3 regions of the Rothia sp. ND6WE1A genome follow, and region 1 is predicted to be linked to each of the others. Evidence: predicted binding sites of a transcription regulator. Region 1 holds the regulator's gene; each other region holds the start of a gene.
The links. The regulator HrcA, encoded in region 1, represses chaperone genes, less so after heat shock. The targets are predictions, from matches to a motif close to TTNGCACTCGNNNNNNNCGAGTGCNAA.

Region 1 (3,279 bases):
CGGTCCCCTGCACATCAACTACATCACCCACGGCGACGTCGTCTAGCTCCCCCTCCACAAGATAGAAAATAGGTGCAGACATTATAAAATCACCCTACTTATCGAAACGATCTTTGATACGAGAGAAGAATCCTTGCTTCTCAGAAATCGTCTCGCTCTGTTGCAAATCCTCCTGGCGTAGCTCCGCGAACTTCTCTAGCAATTCCTTTTCCTCACGGCTGAGGTCGGTAGGAGTGCGAACCTCAATATGCACATGCAAATCTCCCCGACCATTCTTGCGAAGATGCTGCACTCCGAGTTCCTTAAGGGTCAGCACATCGCCCGATTGCGCACCGGCTTTGATATCAAGCTTCTGCACACCGTCAAAAGTATCCAAAGAAATCGTGGTACCCAGCGCGGCTGCCGCCATCGAAATACCTACCCGAGCGTGAAGATCGTCGCCCTCGCGCATGAAAGTCGGATCCGGATTAATGCGGAGTTCGACATACAAATCCCCGTTAGGACCGCCGGCGGTGCCGGCCTCACCTTCACCGGAAAGACGAATACGAGCGCCACTATTGACACCTGCAGGAATCTTAACGGTCAGAGGCTTGCGCTCGCGGACACGCCCCTCACCGTAGCATTCCTGACACGGATGCTTAATGACGGTGCCAAACCCCTGACAGGAGGGGCACTCTACCGGCTGCACGACAGTTCCCAAGATGGACTGAACCTGACGCTGCATATAACCCTGCCCCTTACACATCTCGCAGGTTTCAGGGTGAGTGCCGGGTTCGCAACCGTCTCCCCCACAAACATCACATACTACGGCGGTGTCAACAGTAATTGGTTTGTTGATACCAAAAACTGCATCCTTCAAATCAATGCGCACGTTGATGAGCGCATCCTGCCCCTGGCGAGTTCTGGACGCAGGCCCTTGCGGCTGCTGGCTGAAGAAAGTTTCGAAAATATCTGAGAAACCTCCGAACCCGCCGAAGCCGCCACCACCAAAACCACCCTGAGCCTGACCATTTTCGTTACCTGTCTGGTCATAGATACGGCGTTTTTCAGGGTCAGATAGAACATCGTGCGCGTGCGACACACGCTTGAATTCCTCTGCGGCTTCAGGAGAAGGGTTGATATCGGGATGGAGCTTGCGCGCCATCTTGCGATAAGCTTTCTTGATTTCCTCCGGGCTTGCGTCCCTTGCCACGCCCAGGGTTTCATAGTGGTTGCTCAAAGAGTTACTGCTTTCTAATCGGCGTCAAAATTCTGATAAAAGTTTAGTGAGTGAAACTCATGTTCCCAAAATTCTTGAGAGATATTGAGCGACTCCCCGAACCGTTGCCATCGTCGATGAATAATCCATCCGGGTTGGCCCAATCACTCCAAGGTTCCTAGTGATTTCTGGTCCATAAGCTGAAGCAACAATAGAAGCCTCGCTCAAAGGCTGACTTTGTGTCTCGGCTCCGATTCGAACGGTTACTTCCTCTTCAGCCACCATCGCATTCAGCAATTGAAGCATAGTTACCTGTTCTTCCAGTGCCTCAAGAATCGGTGCAATACTTTGAGAAAAATCGTGGGTAGCATTGGCAAGATAAGAGGTGCCAGAGATGAGAAGCCGAGAATTTTGTTGAGCGAGTAACAAATCGTCTATACCAGCAAGAATACTTCGCAAGCTCATATTCGACAGTAATTCATTGTGCGCTACGATAGCTTTATGTGCTTCAAAGAAGCTTTTGCTTTTCACCAAAGAGTGTATTTTCTGCTGGGCATCCTCCGCTGATGCTAAGGGTTGCTTAAGTCCCATTATTTTTTGATGAACCTGCCCTGAATTATCAATCAAGATAACAGCCACGGTCAGCTCTGATGTTTCAATAATTTCTACATGCTGCACCGAATCACCAGTAGCAACGGGCAATTGCAATACAGCCACCTGATGGGTGAGCTGAGATAGCAGCCGCACCGTTTGCTCATAGACTTGATCCAAACTATCTGATGAGTCGAGAAAGCGATGAATCGCATTCTTTTCAGCGGGCTTTAGCGGCCTAGGTTTGGCTATTTCGTCAACAAAAAAACGATAACCTTTTGCCGTTGGAATACGTCCTGCACTTGAATGGGGCGCTTGAATAAGCCCTTGCTCCTCTAGCGCCATCATTTCATTACGCACCGTAGCGCTGGAAACACCTAGCTGATGTCGCTCCACCAGCGCTTTTGAACCTACAGGCTCACGTAAACTGACATAGTCTTCGATAATGGCTTGAAGAATTTGATGTTGACGTGTCAATGACAATCCTTTTCTCCATATCGAAATCTTAAAGTTGGCACTGTAATGCAAGAAATGCTAGTTCAACTCTAATACCTATGGTTTCTCTACCTCTCTTCGTACGCTCAAAGCAAAGGAGCACCGATGCCCAATAGATATGAATGGGGAGCGCAAGATCTTTCTGCCATGAACCAGCAATTTCAAAAACAGCAGCTGCGGGAGGTACCCGTCATGCCGGGGCTACTCCTTGAAGACGTTCAGAGCGGCTGGGTAGGCGTCGTCGTTTCCCTTGAAACAATCGGTGGGATGAGGGTCGTGGGACTGGAAGACGCACGAGGCAGAGTCAAATCCTTCCCCCTGGGCTTTGGTTTCCTACTCGAAGGTGAACCGGTTAAAGTCATCGCGCCGAAACGCGCACCTCAAAAAGCGGCTCGAATGGTGAGCCGTTCTGGCTCTCTCGCGGTGGAGGACGCACCAGCACAGGTGGCGCGGGCCTCCAGGCTATGGGTGGAAGGTATCCATGATGCCGAACTTATTGAAAAAATTTGGGGTCATGATCTGCGCGTCGAAGGTATTGTTGTTGAGCCCCTGCACGGCATAGACGATTTAGCGGAAAAGGTGGTAGCTTTCCAACCTTCAGCGCACCGCAAACTAGGTATTTTAGTAGATCATCTGGTGCCTGGAAGCAAGGAAAGCCGAATCTCTCAAGACACAATGCGCGTTAAAGGTGCCAGCGGCAATATCAAGATTGTGGGACATCCTTACATTGATGTGTGGCAGTCAGTAAAACCCTCCACGCTGGGCATCAAGCAGTGGCCAGTTGTTCCCCGGACGGAAGAATGGAAGGTTGGAATCCTCAAACGGTTTGGATGGCCCCATGAAGATCAAGCAGACATTGCTCATGGGTGGAAAAAGCTTCTCAGCAGGGTAAATAGTTACTCTGACCTTGAGCCTGAAATTCTAGGACCTGTCGAATCATTAATTGATTTTCTGACCGAGCAACCCCAAAGATAGCTTGTGTCTAAACTCTCCTA
Region 2 (3,279 bases), on a different contig from region 1:
AGATGGCAAGGTCTTCGAAGATAGCCTTGCGACGATCGCCGAAACCGGGTGCCTTCAGCGCAACAACGTTGAGGTTGCCGCGCATTTTGTTGACGACCAAAGTAGAGAGAGCTTCGCCTTCTACGTCCTCAGCAATGATGGTCAGCGGTTTCTTCGCCTGAACAATCTTTTCCAGCACGGGCATAATCTCATGAACCGTGGAAATCTTGCCCTGGTAGAGCAGGATTGCGGTATCTTCGAGAACTGCCTCGGCACGCTCTGCGTCGGTAACGAAAGAAGGTGAGAGGTAACCCTTGTCGAACTGCATACCTTCGGTGATATCCAGCTCGATTTCGGTGGTGGAGCCATCTTCAATGGTGATGACGCCGTCCTGACCGACCTTAGAAAATGCCTCTGCGAGAAGCTCACCAATTTCAGGTGACTGGGCTGAGATAGCAGCCACGTGAGCTACTTCTTCGCCCTGAACTTCGCGCGCGTTATCGAGCAAGCGCTGCGAAACTGCCTGGGTAGCTAGCTCGATACCGCGTTTAACCTCGCCAGGCGCCGCACCTGCGGTAACGTTACGCAACCCTTCGGCAACCAATGCCTGAGCAAGCACGGTAGCGGTGGTGGTACCGTCACCGGCAACGTCGTTCGTCTTGGTCGCTACTTCCTTGGCAAGCTGTGCACCAAGGTTTTCGTAGGGGTCATCCAGCTCAATCTCGCGGGCAATGGAAACACCGTCGTTGGTAATGATGGGTGCGCCCCACTGCTTATCCAAAACCACGTTGCGGCCGCGAGGGCCCAGGGTGACCTTGACAGTGTCTGCAAGCTTATCCACACCGGCTTGGAGGCTCTTGCGAGCAGCATCGTTGAATTCTAGCTGTTTTGCCATGAACTCATCAGCTCCTTAGTTTGTGGGAATAATTTACTTGGAGATTACTGCGAGAACGTCGCGGGCAGAAAGAATCAGGTAGTCCTGACCTTCGAAGGAAACTTCGGTTCCGCCGTACTTGGAGAAGATAACGGTGTCACCTTCTGCTACATCTACGGGAAGGCGGTTGCCCTTGTCGTCTACGCGACCGGGGCCAACAGCTACGACCTTAGCTTCCTGGGGCTTTTCTTTAGCGGTATCGGGAATTACCAGACCTGACGCGGTGGTCTGCTCTGCCTGAACAATCTGAACTACTACGCGATCTTCAAGAGGCTTGATGGAAGACATTATTACTCCTTCATCGATGATGAAATCTTATGATGGGTGACCGTTTCCAGAGAGCTATCAAGGACGTCGTCGCGGTGCCGCCCTCGAAGGCGTTTAGCACTGTGAGCGGTCAAGTGCTAATACAAACTTTAGAACCGCTGGCGTTTCAGGGTCAAGAAAGCGCGCGCGTTTCGCGATGAGCGCACCGGATGTCTTCGCTAAGATGAGCAGTGATGTCTTTACTTTCTTCGCCTCCGGCGCTTGCACTATCTGCGCGAGAACTTGAAACCGTGGACCGATTCGTCCCTTACCTGCAGAAGGATGCTCTGGAATATGCCAGTGCTCTGCGAGCTGAAGGGTTTGGCCCTCCCTCCGTATCCGCCATTTTGAATCAAGCGAAGCTGCGCACGCAGGCACTCTCTAAATTTGGCGAAGCCGCTCAAAAAATGGTGTTGACCGAGCCTGGTTTCGAGCAAGCAACCCGTGCGTCAGTGGCGCGTTTGCATGCTCAGCGTTTCAAAGAAGCTGGCGTGGTGTCGGTTGCAGACTTAGGGTGTGGCATCGGAGCAGATTCTCTAGAATTTTCGCGCGCGGGCATGAGCGTGCTTGCGGTGGAGCTTGATGAAGCTACCGCCGCTATGACTGCCCATAATCTCTCCGACTACCCTCGTTCGATGGTGAAAGTGGGAAATGTTGAGCACCTCGATATATCTGAGCTAAAAGATAACGAAGGAAACCCCGTTCAAGGGCTCTGGCTAGATCCTGCCCGACGCACAGTGGAGCAGGGGCGAACCTCGTCTCGAATTTTCGACGCCGAAGCGTTCTCTCCTCCCCTATCGTTTGTGGTGAAACTGGCTCAAACCGGTATCCCCATGGGTGTGAAGATGGGGCCGGGAATCCCCCATCATGAAATTCCCGAGCAGTGCGAAGCCCAATGGATTAGCCACGGCGGCCAAGTGGTAGAAGTAGTTCTGTGGTTCAATGCGCTCGCCCGTAAGAACGTGCGCCGCAGTGCAACGTTGCTTTCCCCTCATCCACTGGAACCTGAAATACTCTTTGAAATCACCAGCGCTATCGATGACGTTGAGGTTCCCCCGGCGGATTCGGGCGAGATTGAAGGTTTCCTCTACGAACCCGACGGCGCTATTGTGCGTGCGCACCTGGTGAGTGAACTCGCGGATCAGCTCGGTGCACATTTGATAGACGAACACATTGCCTATCTCAGCGCCGACAAGGAGCTAGACTCCCCTGCCGTGAGCGGCTATAGAATTCTTGGCGAGATGCCTCTGCAAGAAAAAGTGTTGAAAAAATGGGTGCGCGAAGAAAACATCGGTACGCTTACCATCAAAAAACGCGGGGTAGATATTGTTCCTGAGCAACTACGTAAAAAGCTCCTGGGGCAGAGCAAGAAGAAAAAGGGTTCCGTTGAAGGCACTCTGATTGTCACGAGGCTAGGGGAAGGCACAGCATCTCGACGCTTGGCATTATCGGCCCAACCGCTGATGACTTTTACCGGATAAGAGCCTCCCTTTTCTAGCACCCTGAGAGACATCTCACTATGTGTACTCGTATGTAAAATCCACTTTTTCGCTGACCTATCATTAAAGTCAGACGCCTTACTTCTCATCGTTCAGGAGAACCTTAGTGATTTCATTCGCCAAATCGGCTCAATCAACCCTCGGTGTTGAGTGGGAATTAGCGCTCGTCGATAGCAAGAGCATGGAGCTCACCTCACGAGCGCAAGAAGTATTCGATTTGATAGAGGAACTTTCTCCTGAACTGCTAGATGCTTCCACCGGCCCGCATATTACCGGTGAATTTTTAGATAATACGGTGGAGCTCGTGACTGGTGTTTCCGCTAATGTTGCCGAAGCGGTCCACCAGTTAGAGAAAGCAAAAGAACAACTCATGGTCGCCACCGACCAGTTGGGTATTGAAATTTTTTCGGCGGGTACTCATCCCTTTTCTCGTTCTATTGACCAACCTATCGCCAATAAAGATCGCTATCAGAAGATGCTGGATCGCACCCAGTACTGGGGTAGGCAGATGATGATTTACGGTGTGCACGTTCATACCGGTATTGATAGTAAAGCCAAGGC
Region 3 (3,279 bases), on a different contig from region 1:
TTCAAACCGTTACCTGCAGGCAGACCGCGAACCTTATCAACAACAACGCCGGGCTCAAGACCAGCGTTCTGAGCAATCTGCTTCAAAGGAGCGTCGATAGCAACCTTGACGATGTTTGCGCCAGTTGCCTCGTCGCCGGTCAGCTCGAGAGAATCAAGAGCCTTCACACCAGCCTGAATCAAAGCAACGCCACCGCCGGCTACGATGCCCTCTTCAACAGCTGCCTTTGCGTTACGAACGGCGTCCTCAATACGGTGCTTGCGTTCCTTGAGTTCAACCTCAGTTGCAGCACCTGCCTTAAGAACTGCGACGCCGCCAGCCAGCTTAGCCAAACGCTCCTGGAGCTTCTCACGGTCGTAATCAGAATCAGAGTTCGCGATTTCGCCGCGAATCTGAGCTACACGACCCTCGATAGCAGCCTGATCGCCTGCACCTTCGATGATGGTGGTTTCGTCCTTAGTCACAACAACCTTGCGGGCGGTACCCAGCAAATCGATGGTTGCCTGATCCAAAGACAGACCAACTTCTTCGGTAATAACCTGGCCACCGGTGAGGATAGCGATATCAGCCATCTGAGCCTTGCGGCGGTCACCGAAGCCGGGAGCCTTTACAGCAACCGACTTGATGGAACCGCGCATCTTATTGAGCACGAGCAGTGCAAGTGCTTCGCCCTCGATGTCCTCAGCAACAATCAACAGGGGCTTGCCCGACTGCATGACCTTCTCAAGAACAGGAACAAGATCCTTCACGTTGGAAATCTTGGAGTTCACAATCAAGATGTAGGGATCTTCAAGAACTGCTTCCTGGCGGTCAGGATCGGTGACGAAGTAACCGGAAAGAAAGCCCTTGTCGAAGCGCATACCCTCGGTGAGTTCGAGTTCAAGACCGAAGGTGTTGGACTCCTCAACGGTAATCACGCCTTCTTTACCGACCTTCTCCATTGCCTCAGCAATGAGCTTACCGATTTCCTTATCGCCAGCGGAGATGGATGCGGTTGCTGCGATCTCTTCTTCAGTTTCAACTTCCTTAGCGGAAGAAAGAAGCTCAGCGGTAACAGCCTCTACAGCCTTTTCAATACCGCGCTTGAGGGAAAGAGGATCAGCACCAGCTGCCACGTTACGCAGACCCTCGCGAACGAGTGCCTGAGCCAAAACAGTTGCGGTGGTGGTGCCGTCGCCAGCGACGTCGTCAGTCTTCTTAGCAACTTCCTTGACGAGCTCTGCGCCAATCTTCTCGTAAGGATCTTCGAGTTCGATTTCCTTAGCGATAGATACACCGTCGTTGGTGATGGTGGGAGCGCCCCATGCCTTCTCCAAAACAACGTTGCGACCGCGAGGGCCAAGGGTTACCTTCACGGCGTCTGCAAGGGTGTTGAGACCCTTTTCCAGACCGCGGCGTGCTTCTTCATCAAATGCAATAAGCTTTGCCATTTTTACTTAATCCCTCCTGGACTAAGAGAATTCTTACCTCTCTCAGCGGTGCCCGCGACGGACGACGCCCCGTACTCGCGCTCTTCACGAGCCAGTTGCGCCTCACCTACTGAAAGCAAAATTATTTCCCAAGGAAACTGCTACACCTAGCACTACGATTTAGCAGTTAGACTCCTCGAGTGCTAATTCAATCTTGACACTTGAAGCGAGCGAGCGCAAACATTCGCGGCCCCTACCCCTGCTTAATCGCCGTGAGCGCACAGGGCTTCCCCTGCCTCCCCAGCACTAGGGCGCCGGAGCCTCGCTTGCAGTTGCCGACGCCGTGGCGGTTTCCTGAGCAGCCACATTTTCTTGAAAGCTTCCTTCGGGGATTCCAGCAAAATCTGGTCCCAAAACTACCGAAATATCGGCAGGCGCGTCCTTTTGTTCCTCAAAGTAAGAGAAACCCAAACCATCTGCCACGGTGTTAGCTTCTGCAATGAACCCGTTGGCGTAGTAAACCATGGAATAGGGGATGCTCTCGCCCTTCCAGTTCGATGTAGCCGTGACGTTATAGCCAGCTTTTTTCATTTCGCGTTCAACTTCAGAAGCTGCACCGGGATAGGTGCCCGCGTTATAGATTTTCACGTTTATTTCTGAAGGGTCTTTAGGCGTTTGTTGGCTTTCGTTGGAGCTCTCCGAGGCAGGGTCGCTCACTGCCGCCGAAACGTTATTGGGAGCATCGGGGGCAAGCGTACGCGGCTGCACCACGAACATCACAGCGCCGAGAAGAAGCCCTAAAATACCCACGCATAGTATGGCAATCGTTCCCCCACGGGAAGTGGATTGATCGATTTGTTGCCCGCGGTAGGCTCCACGGCGGGCTGAGTCTTCGGGAACGTCATCGAATTCGTCACGGGGGTATGAGTTCACTGGGAATCTTTCGTTGTCAATCTTGCTACTCTCTAGGGTACACAGCAGGTCTAGGAGTCGCGGTGCTCACGCAGACGGCGGGTGAGTGCGGGCTCGATACGGATAGCGCGGGGGTCATCAATGAGTACATTAAGTTTCTGATAATAAGCAATAGGCCCCAGGTTAAGTTCTGCCAGAATAGCCTGTTCTTTGGCACCGGGGTATTTCCACCGTCGTTTCTCTAACGCCAGGATGGACCGTTCGGTGTCAGTCAGTTCCGCCCCTGCTTGATTTTCATCGCTCAATGACGCGCCAAGATCTTCCATATGCTCTGCACCCTCCCCTCGGTTAGTATTCATAGCCTAATCTTAAAACAGATTAATTTTTCATGTGCCCCTAAGGAGTAACCATGCCCGCTCAACCGCTCGATCAAATTATGGCAGCAGACTGGGCAGAAGCTTTAGCTCCGGTCGAATCCAATATTCGCGCTATGGGAAATTTTCTTCGCGAAGAACATCTAGCGCAACGGGTCACGCTACCCCCTGCACAAGATATTTTCAATGCTTTTCAAGCACCGCTAGCCGACGTGAAGGTTTTAATCATCGGTCAGGATCCTTACCCCACTCCGGGTCACGCTATGGGGCTCTCTTTTTCCGTGCATCCAGAAGTACGCCCGCTCCCTCGCTCGCTCCAAAATATCTATAAAGAACTTCATGCTGATTTGGGAATTACGCCTCCTGCCCACGGCGATCTTTCGGCGTGGAGCGAGCAGGGTGTCATGTTGATGAACCGCGTTCTTTCGGTAGAAGCTGGAAAAGCCGGCTCGCACCGTAACCTGGGCTGGGAAAAAATCACTACCCGCGCCATCGAAGCTCTTGCTGAGCGCGGCACACCTCTGGTTGGGCTATTGTGGGGGCGCGACGCTCGTAATTGCCGGCAAATGCTAGCGAACTACCCT

Region 2: groES (co-chaperone GroES) is a predicted target of HrcA. The motif match lies at 1,295-1,321, and genes of this name have one in related genera.
Region 3: groL (chaperonin GroEL) is a predicted target of HrcA. The motif match lies at 1,590-1,616, and genes of this name have one in related genera.

Annotation. Positions count from the first base shown of each region.
Region 1 covers NZ_LXTU01000051.1:59,674-62,952, forward strand. Annotated here, with positions in the region: gene A7E48_RS06530 (16S rRNA (uracil(1498)-N(3))-methyltransferase) at 1-82, opposite strand, end outside; gene dnaJ (molecular chaperone DnaJ) at 95-1,219, opposite strand; gene hrcA (heat-inducible transcriptional repressor HrcA) at 1,277-2,272, opposite strand; gene A7E48_RS06545 (DUF3097 family protein) at 2,390-3,259, shown strand.
Region 2 covers NZ_LXTU01000031.1:11,720-14,998, forward strand. Annotated here, with positions in the region: gene groL (chaperonin GroEL) at 1-874, opposite strand, end outside; gene groES (co-chaperone GroES) at 908-1,204, opposite strand; gene A7E48_RS03360 (class I SAM-dependent methyltransferase) at 1,414-2,700, shown strand; gene A7E48_RS03365 (glutamate--cysteine ligase) at 2,825-3,279, shown strand, end outside.
Region 3 covers NZ_LXTU01000027.1:33,131-36,409, forward strand. Annotated here, with positions in the region: gene groL (chaperonin GroEL) at 1-1,430, opposite strand, end outside; gene A7E48_RS03015 (LytR C-terminal domain-containing protein) at 1,716-2,342, opposite strand; gene A7E48_RS03020 (DUF3263 domain-containing protein) at 2,393-2,680, opposite strand; gene A7E48_RS03025 (uracil-DNA glycosylase) at 2,731-3,279, shown strand, end outside.